2 regions of the Devosia yakushimensis genome follow, and region 2 is predicted to be linked to the other one. Evidence: predicted binding sites of a transcription regulator. Region 2 holds the regulator's gene; the other holds the start of a gene.

Region 1 (4,209 bases), 1.4 Mb from region 2:
CCGGTCCGCACAGTGGGCACCGACCAGGATTGACCAACCGGCGCCACCACAGCGCAAGCACCCAGCGGCGCCATGGGCGAGAGCGTGAGGAATTGGCAATCCCCTGCGCTGGCGCTCAACACCGCCTCCCATTCGGCGGCGTCGGCCGGGGCGAGGCTGGCGGCGCCGAAGAAGCGGCTCTTTTCGTAATCGGCCAGCAGATCGGCCGGGCTGCGCGCGGACGAGCGGCGGTCATAGACCTCCAGCAGCAGCGATTGCAGATCGGTGGGGCTGAGGCGGGCGGCGAGGATATCCACCAGGTCCGGCACGCCGGAGGCGGCCACGATCCTCTCGAGCAAGCCGTTCATGCTGTCCTCCGCAAAATGAAATCCCCGCCGCCAGCTTGGCTGGCGACGGGGATGAGTTCAAGACCGTGCTTGGATGAGACGGCTTAGTGTCCCGGCGCGAACTCGGCCGGCATGGCGCGGGGCGCGGGCTTCTTGATGAAGAGTGCCGCCGCCACGGCCGCAAGCGAGATGATGGCGCCGCAGAGGAAGGCCGAGCGGATGCCGCCCGTGGTTGCGGCAACGAGATCGGCGCCGGCATTGGTGAGGCCGGTCGATTGCAGCGTCATGATGGCGACGAACAGCGCCGTCCCCGCCGCGCCCGCAACCTGCTGGGCCGTACCGATCACCGCGCTGCCATGCGAATAAAGATTGGGCGGCAACGAGCCCAGGCTCACGGTGAAGAGCGGCGTAAACATCAGCGCGAGGCCAATGCTGAGCAGCAGATGAGCCGCCAGCAGCAGCCAGACCGAAGTATCCTGCTGCACGAAGGTCAGGCCCCAAAGCGCAATGCTGAGCAGCACAGCGCCGGGAATGACCAGCGGCACGGGGCCATACTTATCGAAGAGCGTGCCCACGGTCGGCGCGCAGAGCCCCATGACCAGGCCACCCGGCAAGAGCAGCAGGCCGGTTTGCAGGGTGGAAAGACCCAGCACGTTCTGCAGGTAGATGGGCAGCAGGATGAAGGCGCCGAACATGGCCATCATCAGGATCGCCATCATCGCCACCGAAACGGTGAAGACGGGCGAAGAGAGCGTGCGCAGATCGAGCAAGGCACGATCCTGCTTCTGCAGCGAAAGTTGGCGCAGCACGAAGACGGCGATGACGGCAGCACCCACCAGCAGCGGAATCCACGGCGAAACCGGAGACGGATGATGCGCTGCTTCACCCAGACCGCTCAGGCCATAGACGAAGCCGCCAAAGCCGATGGCCGACAGCACGACCGAAAGCACGTCGATCGGCGCTTCCTTGGGCGTCGTGACATTGACGATCCGCTTGGCGCCGAGCGCCAATGCCCCCAGGGCAATCGGCAGCACCAGGATAAACATCCAGCGCCAGTCGAGCACGGACAGAATCAGCCCCGAAATGGTGGGACCGATGGCCGGGGCGACCGAAATGACGATCGAGATATTGCCCATGGTCTTGCCGCGCGATTCAGGCGGCACCAGGGTCATCACCGTGGTCATCAGCAAGGGCATCATGATAGCGGTGCCCGATGCCTGCACGATGCGGCCGATGACGAGCACGGCAAAGCCGGGCGCGATGGCCGAAATCAGCGTGCCGGCCGAAAACAGCGACATGGCCAGGATGAAGACCGGCCGCGTATTGAGCCGCTGCAGCAGGAAACCGGTGACCGGGATCACCACGGCCATGGTCAGCATGAAGGCGGTGGTGAGCCATTGAGCGGCGCTCGCCGTGATGCCCAGATCATCCATGAGATGGGGCAGCGCCACACCCATGATGGTCTCGTTGAGAATGACCACGAAGGCCGAAACAAGCAGCAGGGAAATCACCAGACGGTTACGGGCAGCATGGTCTTGCGGCGCGCCGGCCTGCTCCGCCGGACCGGCGAAAGTTGAATTGTCGGTGGTCATGATCTCTCCCAAGGGCTGGATGTCGCCGGAACGACGAATGGCGGCGGCGGATTTCGACGTCACATCTAAAAAGATTGCGTGACAGGCCGTGTCAGCAGCTGCGCGAAAATAGTGAAGTGATTGCTTTAGTAAATTACCCGCGGAAGCGGGTCAATACTAAATCTGGCGCTTAAGTACGCCGCGCCATTGCCAGTTTGAGACGCGGGGCCGGACCGTTTAGGGGAGCAAGGGTTTGCTGTCCACTCATTTCCGCGCAAGCCAGCCATCCCGCGAGCGGGTAGCGCAGCTGTTCTCATTGGCGCTAGTTCTTGTTTTGTTCTCATGCAACTGCTATGTCTTACTGCACGTTAACCCATGCGACGATTCGACAAGTCGGCGCGCAAGGAGAGCATTGATGGCCCTCTATCAGGCCCCGTCTTTCGAAGCCCTGGAAAAGCTGAGCCGCAGCCGCGACGCCGATCTGGCGCGGCGCGAGCTGGTCGATCCCAGCCGCAATCGCGGCAGGGGCGCGCAATCCAATCGCAGCGGGCGGTTCGAGCGGCAGGTGCGCGAAGGGTTCGATGATGGCTGGAGCAGCTCCGAATCCATGCCGGCCTTCGAGACGGTCGAGCACCTTGAACGCGCCAAGACCATCATCACCACAAACGATAGTCCCGATATCGGCTTCGAACGCTCGATCAATGCCTATCGGGGGTGCGAACATGGCTGTTCCTATTGTTTCGCGCGGCCGACCCACGCCTTTTTGGGGCATTCGGCGGGGATCGAATTCGAGCGCGATATCTATGTGAAAACCAATGCGGTGGAAGCATTGCGAGCGGAGCTGGGCGCCAAAAACTACCGGCCCAAGCCTATTGCCATGGGCACCAATACCGACCCTTATCAATTGGCCGAGCGCAAGCATAAGCTGACGCGGGGTATTCTCGAAGTGATGCTGGAAACCCGGCATCCGGTGATGATCACCACCAAATCGGCGCTGATCGTGCGCGATCTCGATATCCTGACCGAATTGGCCAAGCTCAACCTGGTCAAGGTGGCCATTTCCATGACCACGATGGATCACAAGCTCAGCCGCAAGATGGAACCGCGCGCCTCCTCCCCTGCCCGGCGGCTGGAGGCGATCCGGCTGCTCAGCGAGGCCGGCGTGCCGGTGGCGGTGTTTGCCTCGCCAATGATTCCGGCGATCAACGATATGGAGTTGGAGCGGATTCTGGATGCAGCGGCGGCGCAGGGGGCCAAGAGTGCCTCGATGATCCTGCTGCGGCTGCCGGGGGAAGTGCGCGACATCTTCCGCGAGTGGCTGTTGCGGCATTTTCCCGACCGGGTGCGCCATGTGCTGGCGCTGGTGCGCGATACGCGTGGCGGCAAGGATTACGATGCGCGCTGGGGCATCCGCATGACCGGGGAAGGACCCTATGCGACATTGCTGCGTCAGCGTCTCGACAAGGCGCGCGAGCGCTATGGGCTCGACGTCAAACTGCCGGGGCTGCGCACCGAGCTTTTCGTGGCGCCCAGGCTTGAGGACAAGCAGATGAGCCTGTTTTAGGCGGCGCGGCCTGACAGCGCGGGCGAAACACCCTAGTCTCGCGCAAAGTCCAGGACCACGGAACAATCATGCCCATTGCCGCCTCGCCACTCGATCTCGAACAGTTGCGCGATATCATTGTCGCGGCCTATCCCGAGACACGTGACGGCCGGTTCAGCCTGTTGAATGAAGGCTGGGACAGTGTGGCCGTTGATGTCGATGACAGGCTGATCTTCAAGTTTCCGCGCCAGGCCCATGCCGAAGATGCGCTGCTGATGGAGGCGCGGCTCCTGACGGTGATCGGGCCGGCCGTGGACATGCCCGTGCCGGAACTGACGATGCATCACACGCCGCGCGTTTTCTCGCGCCACGTCAAGCTGGCCGGCGAGCACCTGCTGGCCGAACATTACGCGCAATTGTCCGAGGCGGCGCGGGACAGGCTGGCAAATAGACTCGGCCTGTTCTACGCACAATTGCATGCCATCGACGCCGCGCAATTGCGGGCCGCGGGCGCGGGGCCGGCGGAGGCCATAGCACCGGCGGACACCATCGTGGCGGGCGCCCTGCCCCATTTGCCACATCACCTGCGGGGCCTGGCGGAGCGGACACTCGCGGCCTGGGCTGATTTGCCGCCCGACCCCTATGGCGAAAGCTATGGCTTTTTCGACGGGCATGGCTGGAACATGGCGTTCGATCATGCGAGCGCGACGCTGAACGGGGTTTACGACTTTGCCGATTCCGGGTTCGGGCCGCTGCATCAGGAATTCAT
Region 2 (4,209 bases):
CCTGGGGCGCCGATTGCATCCTGGTCATCCTCGCCGCCATTGGCGATGACGTGGCCCGCTATCTGCTCGACGCCGCCGCCGAATGGGGTATGGATGCCCTGGTCGAAGTCCATGACCAGCTCGAACTCGACCGTGCCCTCGCGCTGGGCGCCGAGTTCATCGGCATCAACAACCGCAATCTGCGCACTTTCGAAACCACGCTGGACACCTCGATCAACCTCGCCATCGGCGTACCGAAAAATGTCCTCCTGGTTAGCGAAAGCGGCATTATGACCCACGACCACGTGGTCAAGCTCGAACAGGAGGCCGGCATCGGCACCTTCCTCGTCGGCGAAAGCCTGATGCGCCAGGACGACGTCGCCGCCGCCACCCGCACCCTGCTGATGGGCGCGCCCGAGGCCGTCCGCTAATGGCCGAGGCCAGGCTCACCCATCTCAACGAGCGCGGCGAAGCCCATATCGTCGACATCGGCGACAAAGCCTCCACCAAGCGCCGCGCCGTCGCCCAGGCCCGCGTCATCGCCCAGCCGGCCACCATCACTGCCATTATGGGCGGGACCCTCAAAAAAGGCGACGCCCTGGCCGTGGCCCGCATTGCCGGCATCATGGCCGCCAAAAAGACCTCCGAGCTGATCCCGCTCTGCCATCCGATCCCGCTCACCAAGGTCAGCGTCGACATCTCGGCCGAGAGCGGCACCGCCATCCGCATTGAAGCCGCAGCCGAAACCACCGGCCAGACCGGCGTTGAAATGGAAGCCCTCGTTGCCACCTCCACCGCCGCGCTGACGCTTTATGACATGGCCAAAGCCATCGACCGCGCCATAGTCCTCACCGACATCTGCCTCCTCGAAAAGTCCGGCGGCAAATCCGGCGACTTCGTACGCACACCATGAGCCTCTTACCCGTCGAAGCCGCCATCGCCGCCATTCTCGCGCGCGTGCCCGCCGTACGCCCCGAAATCGTCGTCCTGGCTGACGCCAATGGCCGCGTCCTGGCGCAAACCCTGTTCGCGACCCACGACCAGCCCCCCTTCAATGCCAGCGCCATGGATGGCTATGCCGTCCGCGCCGCCGACATCACTCCCGGCCACCGCCTCACACTGATCGGCATATCGCAAGCCGGCGCCGGTTTCCCCGGCAGCCTGGCCGCAGGCCAATGCGTCCGCATCTTCACCGGCGCCCCGGTTCCTCCCGGCGCCGACGCCGTTATCATGCAGGAAGAAGCCACGCCAAACGGCAATCTGGTGACCTTCGCCGAACAGCCCAAGCCCGGCCGCAGCATCCGCGCCATCGGCAATGACTTCGCCACCGGTGATGCCCTGATCGAAGCCGGCGCCCGCATGGGCCCGATGCAGCTGGCCGTAGCCGCCGCCGCCAACGCCCCCGCGCTTACGGTTGCCACGCGCCCCCGCATCGCCCTCCTCGCCACTGGCGACGAACTGGTGCTGCCCGGCTCGCCCCTCGCACCCGACCAGATCGTCGCGTCCAACAGCTTTGGCCTCGCCCCCATGCTCGCCCCCTATGCCGCTGAGGTCACCGACCACGGCATTGCCCGCGACGACCGCGCTGCCCTGCGGGCCAAGCTCGAATCAATCTTCGCCGCCGAGCCGGACATTCTGATCACCACCGGGGGCGCCAGCGTGGGCGACCACGATATCGTCCAGGACGTGCTGCTCGAACTCGGCGTGACGCTGGATTTCTGGCGCATCAATATGCGCCCCGGCAAACCGCTGATGTTTGGCACCCGCGGCAAGACGCTGATTTTCGGCCTGCCCGGCAATCCCGTCTCGGCCATGGTCACCGCCACCGTCTTCATCAAGCCGGCTCTGCGCAAATGGCTCGGCTATGCCGAACAACCCAATTGGCGCCTGCCTTTGGCCGGCCCCACCCCGCCCAATTCCGCGCGCCGCCACTTCATGCGCGCCCAGCTGGTGCATACGCCCACCGGCCCCGAGCTGATGCCAATCTCCCAGACTGACAGCGGCCACACCTCATCCCTGTCCAACGCCGATATGCTGATCATCCAGCCAGAATTCGACCCCGGCGCCCCCGCCGGATCGACAGTCGAATCCATCCAGATCGACGCCTTTTGACTGTCTAGCCAAGAAAATCACGATGGGGCCGCTGGGGATATTGCGGAACATAACTGGAACACGTATAGTCGTTCTGCCTATGTTCCGAATCCCTGTGGAAGGCCGCCAATGCTGACGCGCAAACAACACGAGCTGCTGATGTTCATCCACGAACGGATGAAGGAAAGCGGCATCCCCCCCTCATTCGATGAAATGAAGGACGCCCTCGATCTGGCTTCCAAATCCGGCATTCACCGCCTGATCACCGCGCTTGAAGAGCGCGGTTTCATTCGCCGCCTGCCTAATCGGGCCCGAGCGCTCGAAGTGGTCAAACTCCCCGATTCGATGAACCCCTCGCTGGGCGGCCGCAAGGCGCGCTTCGAGCCATCGGTCATCGAGGGCACGCTGGGCAAAGTGTCCAATCCGCCGGCCCGCAAATCCGCCGGCGAAGATTATGCCCGGCCGATCTCCATTCCCGTCATGGGCCGCATCGCCGCCGGTACGCCCATCGAGGCCATCCAGACCCATTCCCACACCATTTCGGTCCCCCCCGAGATGCTGGGCGCGGGCGAACATTACGCGCTTGAAGTACGCGGCGATTCCATGATCGACGCCGGCATTTTCGATGGCGACACCGTCCTCATCAAAAAGCAGGAATCGGCCAGCACCGGCGAAATCATCGTCGCCTTGGTCGATGACGAGGAAGCCACCCTCAAGCGCCTGCGGCGCAAGGGCAACACCGTCGCGCTCGAAGCCGCCAACCCCGCCTACGAAACCCGAATCTTTCCGCCTGATCGGGTCAAGGTCCAGGGTCGGCTCGTCGGACTATTGCGAAAATACTGATTGTGGATCGCGCCACGCCTGAGGCGGTGATGGCAGCCTATGCCGAGCGTATCAATCGGCACGACTTTGAGCTGCTAACGCCGCTGATCGACGATGACGCGACCTTTTGGTTTAGCTCTGGTTCCTATCGTGGAATGGAAGCGGCGCGAGCCGCTTTCGAGCGCACCTGGCAACGCCTGGCTGATGAGACATATTGGCTGCAAGACCTGCGTTGGATCGCCAAAGCCGATGAGGCAGCATGCTGCATCTACAGTTTTCATTGGCAAACAACTCTCGAGGGGCAGATCATCCGTGGGAGTGGCAGGGGGACGACCGTCCTGGGCAAGCGGGATGGCATCTGGCGCATTCTGCACGAGCATTTGAGTGCCTTCCCCGAATAAAAAAAGGCCCGCCGATCGGCGGGCCTTTCTGCTTCAAGAGCTGGGTGTGCCTAGTGGTTGTCGCGCGGAACACCATTAGTCTGGGCAATCCGTTGGTATTTCTCGGCTGGCTTGAGAATGGCGCCGTCGCCAAGCTGGCCAACGATGCCACGCTGGATTTCCTGCCAGGGCGTCTGATGCTTGGGATATTTGTATCCGCCAGCCTCAGCCAGTTCCTGCCGCCGGGTGGCGATCTCGGCGTCGGAGATCAGGATATCGGCCGTACCCTTGTTGAGGTCGATCCGCACCTGGTCCCCGGTCTTGAGGATGGCGAGATTGCCGCCCGCCGCCGCTTCCGGCGATGCATTGAGAATCGAGGGGGAGCCCGACGTGCCCGACTGGCGGCCATCGCCAATACAGGCCAGCGAGTGAATGCCCTTTTTGATCAGGTAATCAGGGGGCCGCATGTTGACCACTTCCGCCGCGCCCGGATAGCCGATCGGCCCGGCGCCGCGCATGAACAGCAGCGTATTCTCGTCGATCGCCAGCGACGGATCGTCGATCCGGTGGTGATAATCCTCCGGACCATCGAACACCACCGCCTTGCCCTCGAACATGCCGGGGTGAGCCGGATTGTTGAGGTAGCGATCGCGGAACTCGGAGGAGATCACGCTGGTCTTCATGATGGCGTTGTCGAAGAGATTGCCGCGGAGCACCAGGAACCCGGCCTCGGTCTTGAGCGGATTGTCGAAATGCCGGATGACCCTGTCATCCTGGATCGGCGTATTGCGGCAATTCTCGCCAATGGTCTTGCCATTGACCGTCGGCGCATTCTCGCGGATCAGGCCCTGCCCCATCAGCTCGTTGACCACCGCCGGCACGCCGCCGGCATGGTAATAATCCTCGCCCAGATATTCGCCGGCCGGCTGCAAATTCA

The links. The regulator LexA, encoded in region 2, represses DNA repair genes until DNA is damaged. The targets are predictions, from matches to a motif close to TGTTCNNNNTGTGTTCNG.
Region 1: a site for LexA is predicted at 2,222-2,239, ahead of QQL79_RS13450 (PA0069 family radical SAM protein). Genes of this name have one in related genera too.

What each region holds. Positions count from the first base shown of each region.
Region 1 covers NZ_BSNG01000001.1:2,774,076-2,778,284, forward strand. Annotated here, with positions in the region: gene QQL79_RS13440 (hypothetical protein) at 1-347, opposite strand, end outside; gene QQL79_RS13445 (DHA2 family efflux MFS transporter permease subunit) at 431-1,918, opposite strand; gene QQL79_RS13450 (PA0069 family radical SAM protein) at 2,313-3,461, shown strand; gene QQL79_RS13455 (phosphotransferase family protein) at 3,530-4,209, shown strand, end outside.
Region 2 covers NZ_BSNG01000001.1:1,364,456-1,368,664, reverse strand. Annotated here, with positions in the region: gene trpC (indole-3-glycerol phosphate synthase TrpC) at 1-410, shown strand, start outside; gene moaC (cyclic pyranopterin monophosphate synthase MoaC) at 410-892, shown strand; gene QQL79_RS06790 (molybdopterin molybdotransferase MoeA) at 889-2,091, shown strand; gene lexA (transcriptional repressor LexA) at 2,200-2,913, shown strand; gene QQL79_RS06780 (YybH family protein) at 2,943-3,293, shown strand; gene QQL79_RS06775 (IlvD/Edd family dehydratase) at 3,344-4,209, opposite strand, start outside.